2 regions of the Mesorhizobium sp. WSM4904 genome follow, and region 1 is predicted to be linked to the other one. Evidence: predicted binding sites of a transcription regulator. Region 1 holds the regulator's gene; the other holds the start of a gene.
What was found. The regulator HrcA, encoded in region 1, represses chaperone genes, less so after heat shock. The targets are predictions, from matches to a motif close to GTTAGCACTCNCNNNNNGNGAGTGCTAAC.
Positions count from the first base shown of each region.

Region 2: the regulator HrcA is predicted to act here: its motif matches at 1,473-1,501, upstream of groES (co-chaperone GroES).

Region 1 is NZ_CP121354.1:815,620-823,133, reverse strand. Features, by position in the region: gene QAZ47_RS03855 (transposase) at 1-769, opposite strand, end outside; gene hemW (radical SAM family heme chaperone HemW) at 1,173-2,351, opposite strand; gene rdgB (RdgB/HAM1 family non-canonical purine NTP pyrophosphatase) at 2,348-3,025, opposite strand; gene QAZ47_RS03840 (VOC family protein) at 3,025-3,435, opposite strand; gene rph (ribonuclease PH) at 3,638-4,354, opposite strand; gene hrcA (heat-inducible transcriptional repressor HrcA) at 4,504-5,601, shown strand; gene QAZ47_RS03825 (hypothetical protein) at 5,632-5,829, shown strand; gene QAZ47_RS03820 (sorbosone dehydrogenase family protein) at 6,214-7,514, shown strand, end outside.
Region 2 is NZ_CP121354.1:5,238,377-5,245,890, forward strand. Features, by position in the region: gene QAZ47_RS25330 (Hsp20/alpha crystallin family protein) at 1-130, opposite strand, end outside; gene QAZ47_RS25335 (Hsp20 family protein) at 223-696, opposite strand; gene QAZ47_RS25340 (hypothetical protein) at 989-1,330, opposite strand; gene groES (co-chaperone GroES) at 1,650-1,964, shown strand; gene groL (chaperonin GroEL) at 2,018-3,646, shown strand; gene QAZ47_RS25355 (hypothetical protein) at 3,713-3,931, shown strand; gene QAZ47_RS25360 (hypothetical protein) at 3,989-4,423, shown strand; gene QAZ47_RS25365 (DUF982 domain-containing protein) at 4,404-4,709, shown strand; gene htpG (molecular chaperone HtpG) at 4,771-6,663, shown strand; gene QAZ47_RS25375 (transposase) at 7,036-7,514, opposite strand, start outside.

The sequences.
Region 1 (7,514 bases):
GCTTGAAGGCGAGCTCGATGCGCCAGCGCATGCGATAGAGCTTGAGAACCGTGCCGGCGGGAAACTCCTGCCGGTCAAGCGAGGTCACAAGGATGACGAAGCCGGCCGCAATCAGCGCCTCGGGTCGAACCTTGTTGCCCTTGGCCTTGGCTTCCTTGTTGATTTTGCGCCGCGCTTCTTGTGCCGCTGCCTCGGATTTGCGCAAGGCGATCAGGCGCATCTTCACAGGCTCGCCCTTCTTGAGGGCCAACCGGACAGGCGTTTCGAAGACTTCCTCGCGGCGGCTCTCCAGGTAGCCGATGAGATCGAACGCCTTGCCGTTGGCGTCGAGCCATCGCGCATTCTTCCACGACGCGCGCACGACAACGTCGCCGCCTTGCGCCATGACCCTTGCGATCCGCTCGGCCTGCAGATAGGCGCGGTCGCCGATGCGGATCTCGCCCGCCACCACCGGCACGCGGTCGATCAGCTCGGCCTCGCTTTGGTCGGTGATCTCGAGGAAATCGAACTGCTCGCGCTCAAGCTCGAAGGCGCAGTGCATGCGCCAAAGGCCATTGTTCTTCTTCTCATGCGCACCGGCCTTGGCAACCGCCGTCGCATCGAGGATGCGGATCAGCCGGCCCTTGGCCAAGCCTTTTTCCTCGCGCTTCAAAAGATGCCCAATCAACTGCTGCAGCCACGGCCCTGCATTGCGCAGCCGGCCGAGCAAGGCCACGTCCGAGATGTCGGCAATCCCGCTCGCCGCCGCCCAGGCCACGACGCCCCGCATGCCCACCTTGCCAAGGCAGTAAGCCAATGTCAGGCGCAACAGATCGCACGCCGACCGGATACCCCGCGGTCGCAGGAACGCCTTCGTCTCGCGCGCACTTCCTGCGATCAACTCTTCGCCGCCGAGAAGCGCAATCGTCTCGGCCCAGCCGTCATCAACAAGTGATTCGTGTGTCATCCTCAGCGTAGAATCACAACCGATTCCGCGCTGCAACACCTATCTTAGCGCCTATGCCCACGAGGGGGAGATTGGCAGCTCCGCGGCCCCGCTTGTCCTTCCGACGTTGGCGATTGGCGAAAGCCGGCATGACATCTGATCTCCCCCCTTGTGGGGGAGATGGCCGGCAGGCCAGAGGGGGGCGCTGTCCCGCCGACGCCACGAGTGTCGTCCCTGTAGCAAAAGCCTACCGCGCCAAATCCGCCACCACCGCATCGAGCACGATCATGCCGGCGGTCGTGGCGCGGAGGCGCGCGTTGCCGACCGGCGCCACCAGACCCTCTGCCTGCAACACCGACAACCTGTCGCTCGACAGGCCGCGCCCCGAGAGCGTTTCGTAGCGCTGAAGATCGATGCCTTCGGCAAGCCGCAATCCCATCAGCAGGAATTCGTCGGCCTCTTCCGCGCGGGTGAGAACTTCACCATCGGTGACGCCGTGGCCCCTGGCCTCGACCAGGTTGAGCCAGGTCTCCGGCATTTTTTCCGCGACCGTCACCGTGCGGCGGCCGTTCTCGACGAAGCGGCCATGCGCGCCCGGCCCGACGCCGACATATTCGCCGTAGCGCCAGTAGGTCAGGTTGTGCCGGCTTTCCGCTCCCGGTCGCGCGTGGTTGGAGATCTCATAGGCCGGCAGCCCACGCGCTGCGGTTACTTCCTGCGTCAGCGCATAAAGGTCGGCGGCATGGTCGTTGTCGGGCAGGACGAACTTGCGTGCCGCATGCAGCGCATGGAAGGGCGTGCCTTCCTCGATGGTGAGCTGGTAGAGCGACAGGTGGTCGGCGGCGTGCCCGATCGCTTCTTCGAGCTCCGAAGCCCAAGCCTCCGGCGTCTGGCCCGGCCGTGCGTAGATCAAATCGAAGGAAAGCCGCGGAAAGATTTCCCGGGCGAGTCCGATCGCGTGCAGCGCCTCCTCGACATTGTGCAGTCGGCCGAGGAAGCGCAGGTCCTTGTCGTTCAGCGCCTGCACGCCGAGCGACACGCGGTTGACTCCGGCCGCGCGATAGCCGCGGAAACGCTCGGCCTCGACCGAGGAAGGGTTGGCCTCCAGCGTCACCTCGATGCCGGCGGGCACCGTCCAGTTCTTCGCCACCGCCTCCAGCACCGCCGCGACGGTTTCCGGCTGCATCAGCGACGGCGTGCCACCGCCGAGAAAGATGCTGGTCACCTCGCGCGCGCCGGTGCGGTCGCGCATCGTCGCCAACTCCGTCTCGAAGGCGCGGGCAAACCGCTCCTGGTCGACCGGCTGGTGGCGGACATGGCTGTTGAAATCGCAGTAAGGGCACTTGGCCGCGCAAAACGGCCAATGGATATAGACCCCGAAGCCGGGGCTGCGGTCGAGCGGCATGCTCTGGCCGGTCCCGATCATTCCGAACCTTGCCTTGCCAAATCCAAGCGCGCCAAATCCAAGCGAGCTTGCGCGAATTTCTGGAAGGCGCGGGCGCGATGCGACAGCGCCGTCGCCTGGCCCGGCTTCCAGCCATGCTTTTGCTCGGCGCTCATCTCGCCGAACGTCTTGTCGAAGCCGTTGGGCAGGAACACCGGATCATAGCCGAAGCCGAGCGTGCCGCGCGGCGGCCACACCAGCGTGCCTTCGGCCTCGCCGCGGTAATATTCGGCATCGCCGTCCGGGAAGGCGAGGCAGATGACGGCGACGAAGCGGCCGGTGCGCTGCGCCGGCTCGGTCGCGCCGGCTTCCTGCAAAGCCGTTTCGGTCTTGCGCATGGCCATGCCGAAATCCCTGCTGCCGTCGGCAGTCTCGGCCCAGTTGGCGGTGTAGACGCCGGGCGCGCCGTCGAGCGCGTCGACGCAGAGCCCGGAATCGTCCGACAGCGCCGGCAGGCCGGTGGCCTTGGCCGCGGCGTATGCCTTGATATAGGCGTTCTCCTCGAAGGTGGTGCCGGTCTCGTCCGGTTCCGGCAGGCCGTATTCCTTGGCCGATTTCGCCTCGAAGCCGAACGGCGCCATCAGGTCGGCGAATTCGCGCAGCTTGCCTTCGTTGTGGCTGGCGACGACGATCTTTTGTCCGTTCAATGAATGCATCACAGGCCCCAGATCCTTGGCTCGGCGAACTCGATCGAATTGCCCGAAGGGTCGCGGATATAGATCGAGTGTCCGCCCTGCGGCCATTCGAAATCGCTTTCGATGGCGATGTTCTTCGCCGCCAGATGCTTGCGCCATTCGGTGATCTCGTCGGCGCTCGCGGCGAAACAGAGATGGCCCTCGCCGACCGTGCCGTGCGGCGGCACCTTCAGCCTGGCATCGGGCGCCGGCGGAATTTTCGTCGCCTCGGCGTTGAAGAGGAGCAGCACGCCGTTGCCGCAACGGAAGAAGGCATGGCGGCCCTCGACCTTGCCCACCGGCTCGAGGCCGATGATGTCGCGATAGAAGGCTTCGGCGGCGTCTAAATCCTTGACGTAGAGGGCGGCTTCGAGGATTGCCGAGGGTATCACGAGGCCCCCCTCTCTGCCCTGCCGGGCATCTCCCCCTCAAGGGGGGAGATTAGCTGCGGCTGCGCCGGCACCTCTCCTGCAACATTGGCGATTGGCGAAAGTCGTCGCGACAGCCAATCTCCCCCCTTGCGGGGGAGATGGCCGGCAGGCCAGAGGGGGGTGTGAAGGATCGCCAACCTCATTCGTTCTTCTCTGCGGCGCCCTACGCCACCGCCATCTGCTGCAAACTCACCAGCCGCGAAATACCCTTCTTCGCCAGCGCCATCAGCGCGGCAAACTGCTCCTCGGAGAAGGGCTCGCCTTCGGCGGTGCCCTGGATCTCGACGATGCCGCCCTTGCCGGTCATGACGAAATTGGCGTCGGTGCCGGCCGAGGAATCCTCGAGATAGTCGAGATCGATGACCGGCTGGCCGTCATGGATGCCGCAGGAGATCGCGGCGACATGGTCCTTCAAAACCTTGGAGACGCTCACCATCTGGCGCGCCTCCATCCAGCGCAGGCAATCGTAGAGCGCTACCCAGCCGCCGGTGATCGAGGCCGTGCGGGTGCCGCCGTCGGCCTGGATGACGTCGCAGTCGACGGTGATCTGCTGTTCGCCCAGCGCCTGCAGGTCGACCACCGCCCGCAGGCTCCGGCCGATCAGTCGCTGGATTTCCAGCGTGCGGCCGCCCTGCTTGCCGGCGGAGGCCTCGCGCCGCATTCGCTCGCCGGTCGAACGCGGCAGCATGCCGTATTCGGCCGTCACCCAGCCCCTGCCGGAATTGCGCATCCAGGCGGGCACTTTTTCCTCAAGGCTCGCCGTGCACAGCACATGCGTGTCGCCGAACTTCACCAGGCACGAGCCTTCGGCATGCTTGGAGACGCCGCGCTCGAAGGAGATGGCGCGCATTTCATCGGCTTGGCGTTTGGAGGGGCGCATAGAGGCTCTTTCTGCTCTTTTGGATTCGTCGGCGGCTTGTAGACGCATGCGGCCTTACGCGCAAAGGAAAAGGGGGCGCAAAGGAAAACGGGGGCCGGGTTGCCATTGGGGCGGGAGTCTATATCTTCTAACAGGAGGTTTTGACTGGAATGAACAAGGCAGTCGATCCCGCGTCGCAGTCGCCGGTGCTTCAATCGCCCGTACTTCAATCGCTCGACATGCGTTCGCGCGACATCTTCAGGCGGATTGTCGATTCCTATCTGCGCGACGGTGAGCCCGTCGGCTCGCGCAGCCTGTCGCGCATCCTGCCCTCGTCGCTGTCGCCGGCCACCATCCGCAACGTGATGAGCGACCTCGAGCATCTCGGTCTTATCTACGCTCCGCACGTCTCGGCCGGCCGGCTGCCGACCCAGACCGGCCTGCGTTTCTTCGTCGACGCCTTCATGGAGCTCGGCGATCTGTCCGACGAGGAGCGCCGCGTCATCGAGGCGCAGGTGCGTGCCTCGGGCTCGGGCGCGACGCTGGAGCATATGCTGACCGAGGCCAGCCAGATGCTGTCGGGCATGTCGCGCGGCGCCGGCCTGGTGCTCGCCGCCAAGAACGAGGTGGCGCTCAAGCACATCGAGTTCATCCAGCTCGAACCCACCAAGGCGCTTGCCGTCATGGTGTCGCAGAGCGGCGACGTCGAGAACCGCGTCGTCGACCTGCCCGCCGGCATCACCGTCTCGCAGCTGCACGAGGCCTCGAACTTCCTCAACGCCCATATTCGCGGCCGCACGCTGGCCGAGGCGCGCGTCGAGATCGCCCGCATCAAGGACGAGACGAGGGCGGCCCTCGACACGCTGTCGCAGGACCTGGTCGAGAAGGGCCTCGCGGTCTGGGCCGGCGCCGAAAGCGGCCTGCCGGCGCGCCTCATCGTGCGCGGCCGCGCCAATCTTCTGGAGAACGTCACCGCCCAGGCCGACCTCGAATTGCTGCGCCATCTGTTCGAGGATTTGGAAACGCAGGACGGCCTGCTGCAGCTCCTCGACCTTGCCGAGGAAGGTCCGGGCGTGCGCATCTTCATCGGCTCGGAGAACAAGCTGTTTTCGCTGTCCGGCTCGTCGCTCGTGGTCGCGCCCTATCGCGACAAGGACGCACGCGTCGTCGGCGCGCTCGGCGTCATCGGCCCGACCCGGCTCAACTACGCCCGCATCGTGCCTATGGTCGACTACACTGCCCAATTGATTTCGCGCATGCTGAGGTAGGCGAGCGGGATCGCCGCAAGGAGGGTGGAAATGGCGCTGGAATCGTTCAAGGCCCAGATCAGCCTGCTGCTCGAGGAAATGGTGAACCAGCCGCAGGACGAGCACGAGGTGCAGGAACAGCTGCGCGAGAAGCTCAGGGAAATGCGCGCCATGGGCCTGCCGCTGCCGGCCGATCTGGTCGCGCTGGAAAAGCGGCTCGACGAGGACCTTGACGTCGAAGAGAGCTGACCGGGCCCCGGAACCGCCAAGAAATCGGGCCACCCCTCTTTTCGGAACGCCTGTCGATCCTAGTTTCCTGGCACGGAAATTTGATCGGTCGGCTGGTGCTTGCGTTGTCAGGTTGCCTTGGAGATTGGCTGAGGCGCCTTTAGCTTCGTCATCCTGGGGCGGAGCAAGGAGCGAAGCGACGCAGCGCAAACCCCAGGATCCATGCCGTGACTTGGAGGTGTTGCGACGGTGCAGAATTCTGCTCCGCAGCGCTCTACGATTAAGGTCACGGAATGGATTCCAGGGTCTCCGCGACGGAGCTTCGCTCCTGCTTCGCCCTGGAATGACGACGTCGAGGCGGCCTCAGCCGATTGCGACACGGCGGCGCAAACCATGGAGAGCAGCATGATACGGATCGCCGGCCTTGCAGGCATTGTCTGGCTCCTGGCTTCCGGAGCCTTCGCGCAGCAGGCCGACCGACCGTTGCTCACAGGCGAAAAGGCTTTCGGCGACTGGAAAGCCGACCGGCCCGGCATGCGCCGCCTGATCAGGCCGCGCGACCTGCCGTCTCCCCGCATCGGCAGGTTGGCATCGAATGCCCCCGGCCTGGGCGACCGCCCCGAAGGCGCGATGCCGATAGTGCCGCCCGGCTTTTCCGCGGAACTGGTTGCCTCCGGCATAGACAATCCGCGTGTCGTGCGCGTCGCGCCGAACGGCGACCTCTTCGTCGCCGACAGCGAAGCCAACCGGATCCGCGTCTACCGCCTGGCTGCGGGCAGCGCGAAACCGGCGGAAAAATCCATCTTCGCCGAAGGCCTCAGCCAGCCCTACGGCATCGCCTTCTACCCGCCGGGCGACAAACCGCAATGGATCTATGTCGCCAACAGCGACAGCGTGGTTCGCTTTGCCTATCGCGACGGCGACCTCGAGGCTTCCGGCGAGCCGGAAACCATCGTCGAGAAGATTCCGGCCAGTCATCACTGGACCCGCGACATCGCCTTCTCGCCCGACGGCAAGACGCTCTATCTGTCGGTCGGCTCGGGCTCGAACGTCGGCGAGGACATGGGCGCCAGGCCGAAAGGCGGTCTCGAGGAATGGGCGAGATCGCAACCGCTCGGTGCCGCCTGGGGCTCGGAGGCGGGTCGCGCCGACGTGCTCGCCTTCGACCCCGACGGCCAGAACCGCAGGATGGTCGCCACCGGCCTGCGCAACTGCTCGGGCATGACCGTACAGCCGGCGACGGGCGCGCTCTGGTGCGTCGTCAACGAGCGCGACGAGCTCGGCGACAACGTGCCGTTCGAATACGCAACGGCCGTCAAGGACGGCGCCTTCTATGGCTGGCCCTGGTACTATATCGGCTCCAACGAGGATCCGCGCCACAAGGGCGCGCGCCCCGACCTCGCCGGCAAGGTCACGGTGCCCGACGTGCTGATGCAGGCGCATTCGGCACCCCTCAACATCGCCTTCTACGAAGGCGGCAACTTCCCGGCCGACTACAAGGGCGACGCCTTCGTCGCCCTGCACGGCTCGTGGAACCGCAACGTCCGCAGCGGCTACAAGGTGGTGCGGCTGAAATTCAAGGACGGCAAGCCGACCGGCGAGTATGAGGACTTCGCCACCGGCTTCGTCATTTCGGATGACGAGGTCTGGGGTCGGCCGGTGGGCGTGGCGGTGGCGAAGGACGGCGCGCTGATTCTCACCGAGGA
Region 2 (7,514 bases), 2.2 Mb from region 1:
AGACGTCGTCGAACAGCCGATTCACCTCGCGATGCAGCGACAGGAACGGATCGCGTTCGCCATCACGAAAGACACTCGGTAGCTGGTTGCCATTGCTTCGGCCCCAGGGAATCAGATCACGGACACTCATTGCTTTCCTCCTTTCCGTTCGTCCGGAAGACAATGCCTCAAGCGCCGGGACACATCACCCCGGCGCTCCGCACGTAGCGCCGAGAAGAGGCCTCAGGCGGCCTGTTTCTCTTCGATCTTTTTCGTCGCGGCTTTCGGCACTGCCTTGTCCGCCGCGATGTCGATCCGGCGAGGCTTCATTTCTTCCGGAATCTCGCGCTTGAGATCGATCGTGAGTAGGCCGTTGACGAGGCTGGCACCGACGACCTTGACATGGTCGGCAAGCTCGAAGCGGCGCTGAAACGCGCGGCCGGCAATGCCGCGATGCAGGTACTCACCTTTGTCTTCGCCTGCCTTCTGACCAGAAACCATGAGCATATTCTGCTCCTGGGTAATGGCCAGTTCATCCTGGCTGAAGCCCGCCACCGCCATGGTGATGCGATAGTCGTCTTCGCTTGTCTTAGCGATGTCGTAGGGTGGCCAGTTATCGGCGGTTTCGATACGGCTTGCCGTCTCGAGCGCACTCAGCATTCGATCAAAGCCGATGCTCGACCGGAACAGGGGAGAGAAGTCGAAACTGTTTCTCATAGCTACATCCTCCATTGAGCAACATAGATACGAGGAGCGCCAAGGACGCGGCGCTCCTTGACCTTGCCGGCCTATTGCAAGCGCCGGCGAAAATCGATTTGGGAATTGATTTCCCTTGCGTCAAGGGGCCTGAGCCGTTCAGCTTTGCACCAAGAACCTGCGCCCGGGACCCGCCTTCAATGCATGGCAATAGCCCATCTAAGGGTCTTACAGGGCGATGGTGGGCGGCGCGCACGAAGAAGTGCAGCGCCCTCGCAGCGCCCTCAAAGCCGCATAGTCATCGTAGAAGATGTCATGCATCCAGGCGGTCAATAATTTGCCGACGGTTACCCGTGCGCGTCGACTGCGCGGCCGCGGCGTCCAGTTGGCATAGCGCATTCATGATCTGATCGAAGGAGACCGGCAGATCGCTTCCCGGAGCCAGCCGCAACGCCGGGACGGATTCAACGGCACAGGCATCCGAAGCCCAGGACGACAGGATTGCCCGCTTTTCCTGAAGGTCAAGGGTGTCGTCCTTCACGACCTCGTCGGGGTGCTTGAAATGCCTTGCCGGCGACAGCAGCCGGTCCAACGCAAGGTCACATGTTTCGGGAACAAGAGAAGGGATTATCGGCGAGACATCCTGTCGGTTCATCTGGTCCTCCGTCTTCCAAAACTCCTTTCGACAGCTTCAGCTTCAATGCGCAGAGGGCGCTCGAATGATTTTGTTCCGCCTTCCGGAAAATTCAAGCGGAGAAGCACCGTACCCGTTCTGATTAGGCTCATGTTTTCATGGCATTAGCACTCGCATGGCGTGAGTGCTAAAAATTTTTTCGCGGCCTCTTGAAAAACCAGAAAGGGCAAAACCACATCCACATGCGCGCGATGCCGAAAGGATCGCGAGCCCTGCTCCGGTCCTTCCGGTCCGGAGTGGAGGAACCTCTCAAAATCTGTTTGTCCCGAAGGAGAACGATATGAAGTTCCATCCATTGCATGACCGTGTTCTGGTCCGCCGCGTCGAGGCAGAGGAGAAGACGGCCGGCGGCATCATCATCCCCGACACAGCCAAGGAAAAACCGCAGCAAGGCGAGATCATCGCCGTCGGTCCCGGCGCCCGCGACGAAAGCGGCAAGCTCGTCGCCCTCGACGTCAAGGTCGGCGACCGCATCCTGTTCGGTAAGTGGACCGGCACCGAGATCAAACTCGACGGCGAAGACCTGCTCATCATGAAGGAAAGCGACGTGATGGGTGTGATCGAACAGACATCCGCGCTCGGAAAAGCGGCCTGAGCCGGCCCAACTCTATCCGGTCAACGAAAGCTGCCTGCTGAAGGAGTGTTCCAATGGCTGCCAAGGAAGTGAAGTTCCATTCCGACGCCCGTGAGCGCATGCTGCGCGGCGTCAACATCCTCGCCGACGCGGTAAAGGTGACCCTCGGCCCCAAGGGTCGCAACGTCGTCATCGACAAGTCGTTCGGCGCCCCACGCATCACCAAGGACGGCGTCACCGTCGCGAAGGAAATCGAGCTCGAGGACAAGTTCGAGAACATGGGCGCGCAGATGGTGCGCGAGGTTGCATCGAAGACCAGCGACATTGCCGGCGACGGCACGACCACCGCGACCGTTCTCGCCCAGGCCATCGTCAAGGAAGGCGCCAAGGCCGTTGCCTCGGGCGTGAATCCCATGGATCTGAAACGCGGCATCGACAAAGCAGTCGAGGCTGTTGTCCAGGAGTTGAAGACCAACGCCCGCAAGGTGACCAGAAATGACGAGATCGCCCAGGTCGGCACGATTTCGGCCAATGGCGATGCCGAGATCGGCCGCTTCCTAGCCGAAGCGATGCAGAAGGTCGGCAACGAAGGCGTCATCACCGTCGAGGAAGCCAAGACCGCCGACACCGAGTTGGAAGTCGTCGAAGGCATGCAGTTCGATCGTGGCTATCTCAGTCCGTATTTCATCACCAATCAGGACAAGATGCGCGTCGAGCTGGAAGAGCCTTATGTGCTGATCCACGAGAAGAAGCTCTCAAATCTGCAGGCCCTGCTCCCGGTGCTGGAGGCGGTGGTGCAGTCCGGCAAGCCCCTGCTGATCATCGCAGAGGATGTCGAGGGCGAGGCGCTGGCGACGCTGGTGGTCAACAAGCTGCGCGGCGGCCTCAAGGTCGCGGCCGTCAAGGCTCCGGGCTTCGGTGATCGCCGCAAGGCCATGCTGGAAGACATCGCCATCCTCACGGGCGGCACCGCCATCAGCGAGGATCTTGGCATCAAACTGGAGAACGTCACGCTGGAAATGCTCGGTCGAGCCAAGAAGGTAGTGGTCGAAAAGGAGAACACCACGATCGTCGACGGCGCCGGCAAGAAGGAGGAGATCCAGGGTCGCGTTACGCAGATCAAGGCGCAAATCGAGGAGACCACCTCGGACTACGATCGCGAGAAGCTGCAGGAGCGTCTGGCCAAGCTTGCCGGTGGCGTCGCGGTGATCCGCGTCGGCGGCTCGACGGAGGTCGAGGTCAAGGAGCGCAAGGATCGCGTCGACGATGCCATGCATGCGACCCGCGCCGCGGTCGAGGAAGGCATCCTTCCGGGTGGCGGCGTGGCGCTGCTCAGGGCCGCCAAGGCGCTCGACGCGGTGGCCGTCGACAACCCTGACCAGAGATACGGCGTCGACATCGTGCGGCGCGCCATTGAGGCTCCCGCTCGCCAGATCGCCGAAAACAGCGGGGCGGAAGGCTCGATCATTGTCGGCAAGCTGCGCGAGAAGACCGACTTCGCCTATGGCTGGAACGCCCAGACCGGCCAATATGGCGATCTCTACAGCCAGGGCGTCATCGACCCTGCCAAGGTCGTGCGCACCGCGCTGCAGGACGCCGCCTCGGTCGCCGGCCTGCTCGTCACCACCGAAGCGATGGTGGCCGAGAAGCCGAAGAAGGAAGCCGCGCCCGCTATGCCCGCTGGGGCCGGCATGGACTTCTAAGACGCTGACCAAAGGCCCGCACCCAGCTTCGGGAGCGGGCCTCGTGCGACAGATTGGGAGGCCATCATGGATGCGATGAGCGGTACCGGCCCGGTCCCGGCACCGACACATAAGCCGGGCGAGTTCCTCGCCTATGAGGCGGAGTGCCGAAACGCCCTGCAGCCGCAGCTTGCTGCATTGCTCGACGCGGCCGAAGCCGCCGGCTGGAGACGCCGTACCGCCGCCTCGACGCTGATGTTCCTGGCGGCGCAGCAGGTGTCGGCGACGGCAGGCGCTAAGGGCTGAATAAGGAACTGGGCCTCGTCCCGCCAGGCGGGGTCCTTCGTCAATTGCACCGCATCGATGACCGCATTCGATACGGGCATGCTGAAGGAGGTTACTGTGATTGCGGGACGTTTGCGTGAATGCATGAAGGTGCTGAGGTGGGACGCCGTCGACCTGGCTCAGGAGCTCAACCATCCGCAAAGCGAAGTGGCACGGTGGGTCGACGGCCGTGCGCGGATACCGCTCGCCGTTGGCGCCTGGATCGAGGCGCTGGTCAAGGCCCACAAGGCGCTCCCGCCGCCGGGATTGCTCCAATCCAAAGCCGTGGCGCACACCGGGCCGGCCGCGGCGGTTCAAAGCCTCGAGGCCAATATCCTCAACCATCCGGAATCGCACGGCATCGTGCTGCTGCAGTCGCCCTATCCGCGTCGCCATGCATCCGGGGGACTTCGCCCCGGCCCGATGGCGGTGCAGTCGAAAGGAGGTTCGGACCATGGCCCACGACCACTTTGAAGAACCTGTCACCATTCTCGTCGGCATGGGCTTGCCAGTAAGGCTCGAAACCGTGATGGAGGCGCATGCCCTGCTTCAGGACTGGCCTTCGGCGAACAGGAACAGCGCGCATGAGATCGCGCTCAACGCCTGCAAAGCCGGCATTGCCGGGGAGATCGACGCGGAAACGGTCAGGGCAACCCTTGTTGCCTTCGCGCGCCGCCACGATATTCTGGTGCCGGACATAGTTTCGCAGGCGCCAGCGGCGCTGGCGGGCGGTACCCTTAGTACAAACAGCAACGGCTGAAAGATTGATGACCCTCCGCGCGCAGGCGCGGCGGATAGAAAGACTAGCGCAGGAATTCTGAATGACGACGGATACAAAGACGACGGAAACCAGGACATTCGAGGCGGACGTCTCGCGGCTGCTGCACATGATGGTGCATTCGGTCTATTCGGACCGGGACGTCTTCCTGCGCGAGCTGATCTCCAACGGCGCCGACGCCTGCGAGAAGCTGCGCTTCGAGGCGATCACCCGCCCCGAGCTGCTGGGCGAGGACGCAAAGCCGCGCATCACCATTTCGGCCGATCCCGACAACAAACAGCTTGCCGTCGAGGACAACGGCATCGGCATGGGCCGCGACGAGATGGCCGAGGCGCTGGGCACCATCGCCCGCTCCGGCACGCGCGCCTTCATCGAGCGCGTCGAGGCCGGAAAGGCGAGCGAAGACTCGGCACTGATCGGCCAGTTCGGCGTCGGCTTCTACTCGGTCTTCATGGTGGCCGATCATGTCGACGTGATCAGCCGCCTGGCCGGCAGCGAGGAAGCCTGGCGCTGGTCGTCCGACGGCAAGGGCACCTACGAGATAGCTTCCGTGCCGCTTGCCGCGGCGCCGAAACGCGGCACGCGCGTCGTGCTGCATCTGATGGAGGATGCAGCCTCCTACACCACGCCTTACCGGCTGGAGGGGCTGGCCAAGTCCCACTCCGGCCATGTGCCGGTGCCGATCGCGCTTGTCGAGAAGCCGGGCGCGGAGCCGCGCGACATCGCCGACGGCACTGCGCTGTGGGTACGGCAAAAGAGCGAGATCAAGACGGAAGAATACACCGACTTCTACCGCAGCGTCGCCGGCCAGTATGACGAGCCGGCCGCCACCATCCACTTCCGCGCCGAGGGCCGGCAGGAATACAGCGTGCTCGCCTTCGTGCCGGGTTCACGGCCGTTCGATCTGTTCGACCAGGACCGCAAGGGCCGCATGAAGCTTTATGTGCGGCGCGTCTTCATCACCGACGATGCCGACGTGCTGCCGCGCTACCTGCGCTTCGTGCGCGGCCTGGTCGATTCCGCCGACCTGCCGCTCAACGTCTCGCGCGAGATGATCCAGGAAAGCCCGCTGCTTGCCGCAATCCGCAAGGGCGTGACCAACCGCGTGCTTGGCGACCTCGCCAAAACAGCCGAGAACGATGCCGAGGCTTATAGCAAGATCTGGGAGAATTTCGGCGTCGTGCTCAAGGAAGGGCTCTACGAGGATTACGAGCGGCGCGAGCAACTGCTGAAGCTTGCCCGCTTCCGCTCCACCACCTCCGGCGAAACCCTGCGCAGCCTAGCCGACTATGTCGCGGCGATGAAGGAAGGGCAGAAGGCGATCTTCTTCATGGCCGGCGACGACCGCGCCCGGTTAGAGGCCTCGCCGCAGCTCGAAGGGTTCCGGGCGCGCGGCATCGAAGTACTGCTTTTGACTGATCCGGTCGACAGTTTCTGGACGACGATGGCGCCGGAATTCGACGGCAAGCCGTTGAAGTCGGTGACGCAGGGTGCCGCCGATCTGTCGGAGATCCCCCTGCTCGACACCGGTTCGAAGCCGGATGCCGAAATCTCGTCCGAGATCGCGACCTTCCTGGCCTTCGTGAAGACGGCGCTGGGAGACGAGGTCTCGGATGTGAAGGCCTCCGATCGGCTCACCGAAAGCGCTGTCTGCCTGGTCGCGCCGGAGCACGGCCCCGACCGCCAGTTCGAGCGGCTGCTCAACGCCGCCGGCCGCCTCGACAAGGCGGCCAAGCCGATCCTCGAGATCAACCCGCGGCACGAGCGGGTCGCAGCACTCGCCAAGCTCGGGGTCGAGGAGCGGAGCTTTAAGGAAGACGCCGCGCATCTCCTCTATGACGAGGCGCGCGTGCTCGACGGCGACAAGCCGGCGGACGCCAAGGCGTTCTCGGCGCGGCTTGCGAGGCTGATCGAGCGCGGGTTGGCGAAGGGATGATTTGGCGGCCACGGCTCTCCCGCCAGGAAGAGTGCGCCGCCCCTCACCTTTGTCATCCTAGGGCGAAGCAAGGAGCGTAGCGACGCAGCGCAGACCCTAGGATCCATGCCATAGCCTGTGAGCGTTGCCGCGGTCCAGAATTCTGACCTGCCGCATTCCTCGGCAACCGTTACGGCATGGATCCTCGGGTCAAGCCCCATAGGCGCTAACTTAGCAATCGATGTGCGATGGCGCGTCGTCGTCGGGGTGGTTCGCGCAAGCGGTGGAGCAGCAGGTCGAGGGAGATCAACCTGGTAGGCCCCAGTAATACAGCCATCGAGATGTTGGAGATTGCCAAGGCCACGAGACGCCAGATCGGCAGGGCGGATCGGTTCAGGCGGCCAGGGGGAGAGAGTCCGGCGCCTCGGGATCGAGGGCCGGCAGGTCATCTTCGGCCAGCAGGGCGGCCAGCAGAGCGGTGTTGATCCACAGGCGAGCCAGGTCGGGATCCTTTGCGCGGAGATCTTCCAGACCCACCAGCGACTTCATGCGTTTGAACGCCAGCTCGATCTGCCATCGCAGACGATAGGTCGAGGCGAGCCGCTCAGGCGGCCAGTCATCCGGCGGCAGCGATGTCAACAGCACCAGATAGCCGGCCATCTCAATGCCGGCCTGGCTGGGTTTGTATCTCGCCTTGGCCGCCAAACGGCGCGCCGCTCGTCTGGCCTTCTCAGCCGCCTCGGGCGGCATGGGCAGGATCACCACCCGAGCGGGTATCGCGACCCTGGACTTGCCGTCCTGGACGCCCACCGAAAGATCGAGCACGCCCTTCTTGCCCGCTTCACGGCACAGCGCCAAGCGATCCAATAGCC